Regions from separate parts of the Streptomyces sp. NPDC057963 genome, predicted to be linked through region 2. Evidence: riboswitches for the same ligand, from Rfam matches in the RefSeq annotation. Region 2 holds a riboswitch; the other holds the start of a gene.

Region 1 (5,248 bases), on a different contig from region 2:
CCGCACGCTCGAACACCCCCTGGGCCAACGCCCGACAGGGCTGATCACCTACACCGCCGACGGCCACATGTCCGTGAGCGTGCTGAACCCGGACCTGGATTCCGAACCGGCGGCGGAGCCGGAGTCGACCGACTCGGTCGACTCCGCGACCCTGCTCAGGACCTCTCCGTACCTGGGGTATGCGGGAACCTACGAGGTGACGGGCGACCGGGTCGTCCACCACCTGCACATCGCGTCGCTACGCCCCTGGGTCGGCACCCAGCAGGAGCGCCGCTGGGAAGTGGAGGGGGACCGATTAACCCTGTTCCCCCCGAACGAGGGGATCGGCGAGGACGCCCGCGCCCCGCGGCTCGTGTGGCACCGGCCGGCCGCGGAGGCCGCGTGAGCGACGGCTGATCCGGGTTCACCGGCCTTCCGGCCGGCCGCGTCCACCGCCCGGCGCGGGATGCGGACCGTGAGGACCGCCCCGCACCGTTCGCGCTGACGCGAACCGTGGTCCGCGTGACGCCCGGCGCACGCGGACCACGGACGGAAGAGATGGTCGACCGGGGCTACTACTGAAACAAGTTCTCGTTACAGTGGGCGCGGTGCACCGCACACCCGTACGTCCGGTACACCGGCCATGCCTCGGAGAGAGAGGGCGAGCCCATGACCCAGGTGACCGACCACGGCGGGGGCGTGCACAGCATCAAGGTCCCCATCCCGGACAATCCGCTCGGCCACACCCTGGTGCACGTCCTCGACACCGATCGCGGGCCGGTCCTGATCGACACGGGCTGGGACGACCCGGAGGCGTGGGACACGCTCACCGCCGGGCTCGCCGCCGTCGGCGCGGATGCCGGTGACGTCCACGGCGTGGTCGTCACCCACCACCATCCCGACCACCACGGTCTCTCCGGGCAGGTGCGCGAGGCGTCGGGGGCCTGGATCGCCATGCATGCGGCGGACGCCGCGATCGTGCGCCGGACCCGTGAGTCCCGGCCGGGCACCTGGCTGTCGTATCTCGCGGCGAAGCTCACCGCGGTCGGTGCGCCCGAGGAGCATCTCGCGCCGTTGCGGGCCGCCGCGGCCGAGCGGGGCCGGGCACCCACCCTGCCCGGACAGCGGGCCGCGCTCCCGGACCGGGAGATCGTCCCCGGGGAGCTCCTCGACCTGGCGGGACGCACGCTGCGGGCCATCTGGACGCCGGGGCACACACCCGGCCATGTCTGCCTGCATCTGGAGGAGCGGCATCCGGGGAATCTGCCCGGCCGGGGCCGGCTCTTCTCCGGGGATCATCTGCTGCCCGGGATCAGCCCGCACATCGGGCTGTACGAGGACCCGGACGACGCCGCGGTCACCGATCCCCTCGGCGACTACCTCGACTCGCTGGAGCGCATCGGCAGGCTCGGGGCGGCGGAGGTGCTGCCCGCCCATCAGTACGCGTTCGCGGACGCCGCGGGGCGCGTACGGGAACTCCTGGCTCATCACGAGGAGCGGCTGACCGGGCTGCTCGGGCTGCTGGCCACCGCCCTGACGCCGTGGGAACTGGCCGAGCGGATGGAGTGGAACCGGCCGTGGGACCGGATCCCGCGCGGCTCGCGGAACATCGCCGTCTCGGAGGCCGAGGCGCATCTGCGGCGGCTGGTGAAGCTGGGGCGCGCGGAGGCCGTGGCGGGGAGCGACCCCGTGACGTACATCGCGGTGTGACCACTTCCACGAAGGGGTTCGCCGCGGCCACCGGCCCGGAACCCGCCCCTCCCCGCCCGGTACAGTGTGCGAGTCGTCATCATGCCCGTTCAGGGGGAAGCCGGTGCAAATCCGGCACTGACCACGCAGCCGTGAACCGTCGTTCCAGGCGGTGAGCCGGAATGCCCTGTCCGCGGTCGTGACCGGCTCCCGCCACCGGAACCCCGGTGGTCGGCACCGTCGAGGAATACGGGGCCGGAGCCTGGTGCCTGAGCGTGCCTGTGCCCGGATCCCCCGCAGGAGAGGCCCCGCCCGCCATGACCGTACGCCGCAGAGCAGCAACGCTCGCCGCCACCGCCACCGTGCTCTGTGCGGCCGCTGCCCCGGTCGCGGTCGCAGCGCCGTCCCCGTCGCCCTCGCCGTCCGCGGCACTGCCGTCCGGGCTGTACGGCACGAAGGACCCCACCTACGACGGCGTCTGGCGGCAGTCGCTCGCCTTCCTCGCGCAGCGGGTCGAGGGCGTCACGCCCGCCACGAAGTCGGTGGACTGGCTGATCTCCCAGCAGTGCTCCAACGGCGCCTACGCCGCGTACCGGCCCGATGTCTCCCAGCCGTGCACCGGGAAGACCGTGCTGGACACCAACGCCACCGCGGCCGCCGTCCAGGCGCTCGTCGAGGTGGGCGGGCACCGGGACACCGTGAACGACTCGGTCCGCTGGCTGAAGTCCGTACAGAACGAGGACGGCGGCTGGGGCTACGCCCCGGGCGCGGCCAGTGACGCCAACTCCACCTCGCTGGTGATCGGCGCCCTCGCCCGGCAGGGCCAGCGGCTCGGCGACATCACGACCCACGGCGGCAAGACCCCCTACGCCCCGCTGCTGAAGCTCGCGATCCCGTGCGGCGGCAAGGACGGGGGCGCCTTCGCCTATCAGCCCGACAAGGCCGGGAAGCTCGCCGCCAACGCGGACGCCACCGCGGCCGCGGTGCTCGGCACGATGGGCAAGGCCCTGGCCGTCGGGAACAACACCTCGGCCAAGGCGCCCACCTGCCACCCGGGGCCGGGCCCGGCGCTCACGCCCGAGCAGGCCGCCCAGAACGGCGCCCACTACCTCGCGGACGCACTCGCCACCAGCGGCCATCTCGACCTGGCGCCGATGCCCGGAGCCGCCGACTCCACCCCGCAGCCCGACTTCGGCAACACCGCGGACGCGGTCGTCGCGCTGTCCGCCGCGGGCCACCAGGACAAGGCCGCCAAGGCCATGACCTGGCTGAAGAAGAACTCCGGGGCGTGGGCCGAGCAGAACGGTCCCGCCGCCTACGCGCAGCTGATCCTGGCCGCCCACGCGACCGGCTCCGACGCCCGCGACTTCGGCGGCGTCGACCTGGTCGACCGGCTGAACGCGGCCGGTCCCGTGCCGGCGGCCGTCACGACGCCCGACCCGTCCGCCGAGACCGGGTACGTGGCCACGGAGAAGGACGAGGTCCACAGCGGAGACGACGTGATCGGCGGCGTGTGGTGGTACGTCGGCATCGGTCTCGTCGTCGGTGCGGGCGCCGGCTTCCTGATCAGCGGGCGCCGGAAGAACCAGCAGCTGTGAGGCGGGCGGGAAGGGCGGCCGCCCTCCTGGTGGTCCTCGGTGCCGTCCTGGCCGTGCTCGGCGCGGGGACGGCGCGGGCGGACGGGTACCGGTACTGGTCGTTCTGGGAGAGCTCCGGCACCGGCTGGACGTACGCCACCCAGGGCCCGTCCCTGGTCCGGCCGGACGACGGCGCGGTGCAGGGCTTCCGGTTCGCGGTGAGCGAGGACTCGCAGGACTCGGCGCAACCGCGCCGCTCCCCCGGGTTCGCGGAGATCTGCGCGGACACCCCGGCCGAGGACGGCAGCAAGCGGGTAGCGCTGGTCATCGACCCGGGCACCGCGGCGGACGCCCCGGCCGGGGAGACGCCTCCCGCGCCGCGTACCGCGTGCGCGCGGGTCGCCCCGGACGCGAGCACCGCGGAGGCGCTCGCCTCGGTGGCCAAGCCGTTGCGCTACGACAGCGGCGCGCTGCTCTGCGCCATATCCGGCTATCCGGGCTCGGGCTGCGGCGAACAGATCTCGGGCACCGGGCACGGAACGCCGGCCGCCCCCGCGTCCGGGGCCCCGGACGCGTCCGCCGCCGACGCCGCGGACGGCTCGGGCGGCGGTCCCTCCGCCGGGGTGCTCGTCGGGGTCGGCGCCGTTCTCCTCCTCGGCATCGCCGCAGTCGTGCAGGCCCGCCGCCGCCGCGGATGACGGCCTCGACCACCCGCCCGGTGCGGCCGCGGCGCCCGCTGCACGCCCCCGGGGCGACCCGCAGCAACGCCCTGCCCGCCGGGGCCTGGTGGCTGTGGGCGCTCGGTCTCGCCACCGCCGCGTCCCGGACCACCAATCCGCTGCTGCTCGGGCTGCTGGTGGGGGTGGCGGGCTACGTGGTCGCGGCGCGCCGTACGGACGCGCCGTGGGCCCGTTCGTACGGCGCGTTCATCAAGATCGGGCTGTTCGTCGTCGGCGTGCGGCTGGTCTTCTCCGTCTTCCTCGGTTCACCGGTCCCCGGTACGCATCCGTTGTTCACCCTCCCCGAAGTGCCGCTGCCCGACTGGGCGAAGGGGGTCCGGATCGGTGGCCGGGTCACCGCCGAGCAGTTGCTCTTCGCGCTGTACGACGGGGCGAAGCTGGCCACCCTGCTGATCTGCGTCGGTGCGGCGAACTCGCTCGCCAACCCGGCCCGGCTGCTGAAGTCGCTGCCCGGGGCCCTGTACGAGGCGGGGGTCGCCGTCGTCGTCGCGATGACGTTCGCGCCGAACATGGTCGCCGATGTGGTGCGGCTGCGCACCGCCCGGCGGCTGCGGGGCCGCGCGACCGGCGGTTTCAAGGCGGTCCTCCAGATCGGACTGCCGGTCCTGGAAGGCGCGTTGGAGCGGTCGGTCGCGTTGGCAGCCTCGATGGACGCGCGCGGATACGGGCGCAGCGCGCAGGTCCCGCCCGCCGTCCGGCACACCACGAACGTCCTCACGCTCGGCGGGCTGCTCGGGGTGTGCGCGGGGACGTACGGGCTGCTGGCCGCGCAGGGTGCGGTGTACGGCCTGCCGCTGCTGATCGCCGGACTCGTCGCCGCGATGGCCGGGCTCCGGCTCGGCGGGGCCCGCTCGGCCCGTACCCGCTACCGGCCCGACCGGTGGGGTGCGCGGGCCTGGCTGGTCGCGGGGTCGGGGGCCGCCGTGGCCGCGGCGATGATCTGGGCGGGCGGTGTCGACGCGGAGGCGCTGCACCCCGGAGTCGTACCGCTGACCACGCCGGTGCTTCCGTTGCGGCCCGCGGCGGCGGTGCTGATCGGGCTGCTGCCCGCGGTGGTGGCGCCGGTGCCGCCCCCGGTGGGCGCCCCGCATTCCAAGGAGAGCCAGTGATCCGGTTCGAGCATGTCTCGGTGCAGTACGAGGGGACGGGGCGCCCCACCCTCTCCGGGGTCGATCTGACCGTTCCCGAGGGCGAGTTGGTGCTGCTCGTCGGCCCGTCGGGGGTCGGCAAGTCGACGCTGCTGGGTGCCGTCTCCGGTCTCGT
Region 2 (5,248 bases):
GTACACCACCAGCAGCGAGCCCAGGGCACCGGCGAACGCGGCGGCCGACAGCGACACCGGCCCGAACACACTCACGCCGAAGACGATCACCGATACCGCGCCGAGGGAGGCTCCGGAGGAGACGCCCAGCAGGTACGGCTCGGCGAGCGGGTTGCGGATCAGGGCCTGCATGGCGGTGCCCACCACCGCGAGTCCGGCCCCGGTCACGGCCCCGAGCAGCACGCGCGGTGCGCGCACGTCGAGGACGATCGTCTCCCGGGCCCGGGACCAGTCGGGATCCGTCCAGTCGGCGCCCAGGGCGTGTGTCACGATGCCCCACACCTGGCCGGGCGGCACGTGCACCGAGCCGATGGCCAGGCCGGCCGTGGCGGAGAGCACCAGCAGCAGCGCGAGGACGCCCAGCGTGAGCGCGAGGGCGGCGTCACCCGACCGGTTCACGCGGCGCCGGCGCCGCGTCGTCGGCTCATCGCCGGCCTTCGCGGGTGCCTCCGTCACCGGAAGCTCTCGGGATGCAGGCCGCGGGCCAGGCCGTCGACCGCGTACGCCGACCGGATTCCGACCAGGGTCGCGGTCAGTGGCAGAACCACGAACCGTTTGTTCTTGACGGCGGGGACATCGGCGAGTGCGGGCTGCGAGAGCAGGAACTCCTTCTTCTGCCGGACGCTTCCGGAACCCGCGTAGTCGTAGATGGCGATGACCTCCGGCTTGCGGTCCACGACCTGCTCCCAGGAGACGTCGCCGAAGACGTCGTCGAGGTCTGCGAAGACGTTCCGGCCGCCGGCCAGCCGGATCAGCTCGCTGCCCAGGCCCTTGCCGCCCGCGGTGAAGGCCGTCTTGTCGCCGCTGTCGTACACGAAGACGGAGACTTCGGCGTCGTTCTTGACCGCCGTGGTGGCCTTGTCGATGCGTCCCTGGAGATCGGCCACCAGCTTGTCGGCGCGGCCCGGTATGCCGAAGATGCTGCCGACGGTGCGGATCTCGTCGTAGGTGTCGCGCATCGTCACCTGCTTCTTGCCGCAGTACTCGCGGTTGAGGTAGGTGTCGATGCCGGCGTCGGCGAACGCCTTGCGGGAACGGCCCTCGTTCTCGGCGAACGCGCTGCCGTAGCCGCCGTAGACGAAGTCCGGCTCCGCGTCGAGGACGGTCTCGAAGGACGGCTCCTTCCTCGCCAGTTCGGGTATCGCCTCGAAGTCCTTCTTCAGTTCGGGCAGGACGGCCGAGTCGGGGAAGGCGGTGCCGACCATACGGTCCTTCAGGCCCAGGGCGAGCATCAGTTCCGCCGGGTGCTGATGGATGGTGACCGCGCGCGAGGGCGGTTCGACGTACGTCGTCCTCACGCCGCAGTTGTCGATGCTGACCGGGAAGCCCTCGGCCGGTGAGGCGGTGGCCTTGGCGTCCCCGGCGGAGCCGTGACCCGTGCCGCAGCCCGCGATCAGCAGGGTGGTGGACAGGGCGACGGCCGCGGCGACGGCGCGCAGGGCACGACGGGGCCGGGCAGGGGGGAAACAGGGGCGGCGAGGTATGCCGAAGTACACGTTGAGCCTCCTGGGGAGTCCGCGCTCCTCAAAACGGGCCCGCGACAGGCCAGTGTCCTGACTCCCGGATCGACGCTCCCCCCGCCTTCCCGCGCCGGGCGCAGTGGCATGTCGAAGGGTTGTACTCCCCGGTCACAGTGGCGGGACCGTGCCGGATTCGCACCGGCTTCCTGTCTCCCGTCGCGGCGATGACCTGCCGATATTACGTTTCCTCGGGGCTGCCGCACAAAGGGCGCTCGTGTGAGTGATCGCACGTCGCCGGACCGATTCGGGTCTCCCGGGACCCTGGTGGCTCCGCGCCCACGCCCTCGGGCCCGACGCCCTCGGCATCCGGCTCGGACTCCTCGCCGCCCGGCCCCCACCGCCCGTCCTCGTGACAGCGGAGCCGCAGGCCGGGCAGCACGACGTGGACGGCTGTGCGCCGGCGAAGGCCCGTCGGACTCGCAGGGGCCGGTGGCCGAGGCGCCCCTGCCCCGCGCGGCGATGCCCGATGCGGCCATTGACCCTACGGTGGTGACATGGCGGTGATCAGCGGTTGGAGGCGGTGGACGCGGCCCCGGATCGGTGTGGTGGACGCACTGGCCGTGGCCGCGCTGTTCGGGCTGGCGGTCGTGGCTTCCTCGGTCGTACCGCACCAGCACACGTTCTCCTTGCGGTGGCCCGCCGTGGTGCTGGCGGGTATCGGTTGCTCCGCGCTGGTATGGCGGCGGCATCACCCCTTCGGCGTACTGGCCGTCGCCATTGGCTGCGGGGTGGCCTTTCAGGTGCTCGGATTCCGCGAGAGCCCTCTGGTGATCAGCCCGGTTTTGGTGTCGGTCTACACCGTGGCCGCGCTGACCGACCGCCGTGCCGCCTGGACCGCGGCAACCTTCTCGGCCGCCGTCCTGGTGGGCGCCGCCGTGGTGTGCGACCCACGCGCATGGCTGGCCCCCGACAACGCGGCGATGCTGGCGTGGACGGCGCTGCCGGCTGCCATCGGGGACGGAGTGCGTTCCCGTCGCGCCTATGTGGCAGCCGTGGAGGAGCGGGCGGAACACGCGGAGCGCACGCGTGAGCAGGAGGCGCAGCAACGGGTGGCGGCCGAACGGGTGCGGATCGCGCGCGAGCTGCACGACATCGTCGCGCACCACATCGCCTTGATCAACGCTCAGGCGGGCGTGGCCGTCCATCTGGTGGAACGGCGGCCGGAGCAGATCGTGGCCGCCCTGGAGGACATCCGGGACACCAGCCGGTCCGCACTGGACGAACTACGCGTGACCGTAGGGCTGCTGCGGCAGTCCGGCGATCCCGTGGCGCCGCGTGATCCGATGCCGGGCCTCGCGCGCGTACCGGCGCTCCTGGCGTCGTTCGAGCGCGCCGGTCTGTCCGTGAGCCATACCCGGCGGGGCATCGCCGAACCGCTGGCGCCGACGGTCGACCTGGCCGCGTACCGCATCGTCCAGGAGGCCCTGACGAACGTGCACAAGCATGCCGGTGCCGACCATGCCCGGTTGTTCCTGCACTACCGCCCCGAGCGGCTGACGATCACCGTCGAGGACGACGGACGAACCGGAGGGGACCACGCCCGTCCGGGGACGGGGCACGGACTGATCGGGATGCGTGAGCGCGCTGCCACGGTCGGGGGCTGGCTGCACGCGGGAGTGCGCCCGGAGGGCGGCTTCACCGTGACGGCCGAACTTCCGCTGCGTCCCGGCCTGGTGATGGGAAAACCACCGAGGAGAGACGGGCATGACGGTTCGCGTACTGCTTGCCGATGACCAGGCCCTGCTGCGGGGCACCTTCAAGATGCTTTTCGATTCCACCGATGACATGGAGACGGTGGGGGAGGCGTCCAACGGGGAGGAAGCGCTGGAACTGGCGCGTACGGAGTGCCCCGATGTGGTCCTGATGGACATCCGCATGCCGGAGATGGACGGCCTCGACGCCACCCGCCTCATCAGCGAGTCCGAGGACCTCACCGGGGTGAAGGTGCTCATCCTGACCACCTTCGAGGACGACGAGCACGTGGCCGAGGCCCTGCGCGCCGGTGCGAGCGGCTTTCTCGGCAAGGGGGCCCGGCCCGAGGAGCTTCTCGACGCCGTCCGCACGATCGCCGCCGGCGAGGCACTGCTGTCCCCGTCGGCGACGCGTGCGCTGATCAAGCGCTTCCTCGCGCAGCCGGACCCGTGCCCGGCGGGCGTGCACGAGCGGCTGGAGTGCCTGACGCGGCGGGAGCGCGACGTCGTGGGGCTGGCGGCACTGGGGCTGTCCAACGACGAGATCGCGGAACGCCTCTTCGTCAGCCCGCTGACCGCCAAGACCCACGTCAACCGGGCCATGACCAAGCTGGCGGCTCGTGACCGGGCCCAGCTCGTAGTCATCGCCTATCAGTGCGGCCTGGTCAGTCCGGCAACGGAATCCGGGGACTCACAGGCGCCCCTGTAGTCGTCGGCGCGGTATGCGCCTGTCGTCGCGGTCGTAGCCGGTCGTGGCGGATACCGCAGCCGTGGTAGCCGGGAATCGGTGCGGGGGGACGACGCGCCGGGGGCCGCTCCTGGGCGAAGGTGGGAAGGCGAACGGAGGTTTCGCCATGATCGAAGCCCACTGCCCGATTGAGCGGTACAACGCCGAATCGACATCGATGACCGCGGTCCGCGCCGCAGCTTTCTCCGGAGGCCGGACGGTTCTGTTCGTGGCCGTCCCCGATCCGGCGACGGCACCTCGGGCAGGCCGGTCGCTCGCGCTGCGTATGCAGCCGCCCGCCCCGGGCGGCGTCGCCCGGTCTCTCACCGTCGCGACGCCTGCTCCCGGAGGGAAGCGGCAGTCGCGGGCGGACGCCCCCGCCGATTCGGGGGTCACCCCCGGCGCGGAGCGCCGCTCCTCCGGATCCCGGGCGTCGCGCCTCGCGAGGGCACAGCGGCACACCGGCGCCCCACGGCTACCGCGGGGCTGAAGGCGGCCCCGACGCCGCGGCACCCGCCCGGCGACCCGGCGTCGCCTGCTCCGGGACACTCACGCCCGAACCCCTGGCCCCGACGACCGCGTGACCGGCATCCCAGCTCAGGAAGGACACCCTCCCATGCTCACTGCAACCGAGAAGTACCGCACGATCGGTGAACGACCGGCCGAAGACCACGGCCTCAAGGCCCCTGCGGCCGACGAGGCGAGCACGGTGGGAACCCAGCTGGAGACCTGCCCCACGTGCCGGGACGAGCACGACTGCGGTGCAGCCCTGCCCGTACACCTGTTCCTTCTCCGCGACGCCCTGGCCGCCAGTACCGGCCGGCACCGGGGGACTCCCGGACACCGCCACGCGGCACCCTGCCGTCGCGGTCCGGCCGCGAACGGGGCCACGCAGCTCACCCTGTCCCAGTGGGTCAGCAGGACCGCCAGGATCGGGGACGGGAGCTGACGTGAAAGCAACAGCGATCCCGGTCGTGCGGCCCGGCACCCGGTTTCCGGGCCGCGCGGCCGATCGCGGCCGGCCTGCGCGCGATCGGCGAATGTCCCGGGCAGGCATGGCCGCCCCGCCGATGACGTACGTGCCGTCGCTCTCGTCCGGTGCCCGAAGGGTGCACCGCAGCCCGTCGGACCGGCAGAACGATGGCTCACCGGGGCCGACGATCAAGGGGCGTGCCGCGATCTCGGAACCTTCTGGTCCACGACCGGCGGACGGCGAGGCGACTTCACCGGGCGGTACGGGTCGAGGCCGGGGCGCAGGCAGGGCCGGGGAT

The links. A riboswitch is a leader RNA that binds a small molecule or an ion and turns the genes downstream of it on or off. The one in region 2 is predicted to bind cobalamin.
Region 1: another riboswitch for cobalamin. It lies ahead of ACFVT1_RS19370 (prenyltransferase/squalene oxidase repeat-containing protein); the one in region 2 lies ahead of ACFVT1_RS15415 (ABC transporter substrate-binding protein).

The regions. Positions count from the first base shown of each region.
Region 1 covers NZ_JBHVPX010000007.1:343,312-348,559, reverse strand. The annotation lists gene ACFVT1_RS19380 (lipocalin-like domain-containing protein) at 1-385, shown strand, start outside; gene ACFVT1_RS19375 (MBL fold metallo-hydrolase) at 649-1,689, shown strand; cobalamin riboswitch at 1,743-1,878, shown strand; gene ACFVT1_RS19370 (prenyltransferase/squalene oxidase repeat-containing protein) at 1,986-3,266, shown strand; gene ACFVT1_RS19365 (SCO2322 family protein) at 3,263-3,943, shown strand; gene ACFVT1_RS19360 (energy-coupling factor transporter transmembrane component T) at 3,940-5,094, shown strand; gene ACFVT1_RS19355 (ABC transporter ATP-binding protein) at 5,091-5,248, shown strand, end outside.
Region 2 covers NZ_JBHVPX010000005.1:534,732-539,979, reverse strand. The annotation lists gene ACFVT1_RS15420 (FecCD family ABC transporter permease) at 1-438, opposite strand, end outside; gene ACFVT1_RS15415 (ABC transporter substrate-binding protein) at 492-1,535, opposite strand; cobalamin riboswitch at 1,565-1,747, opposite strand; gene ACFVT1_RS15410 (sensor histidine kinase) at 2,054-3,292, shown strand; gene ACFVT1_RS15405 (response regulator) at 3,264-3,959, shown strand; gene ACFVT1_RS15400 (zf-HC2 domain-containing protein) at 4,594-4,926, shown strand.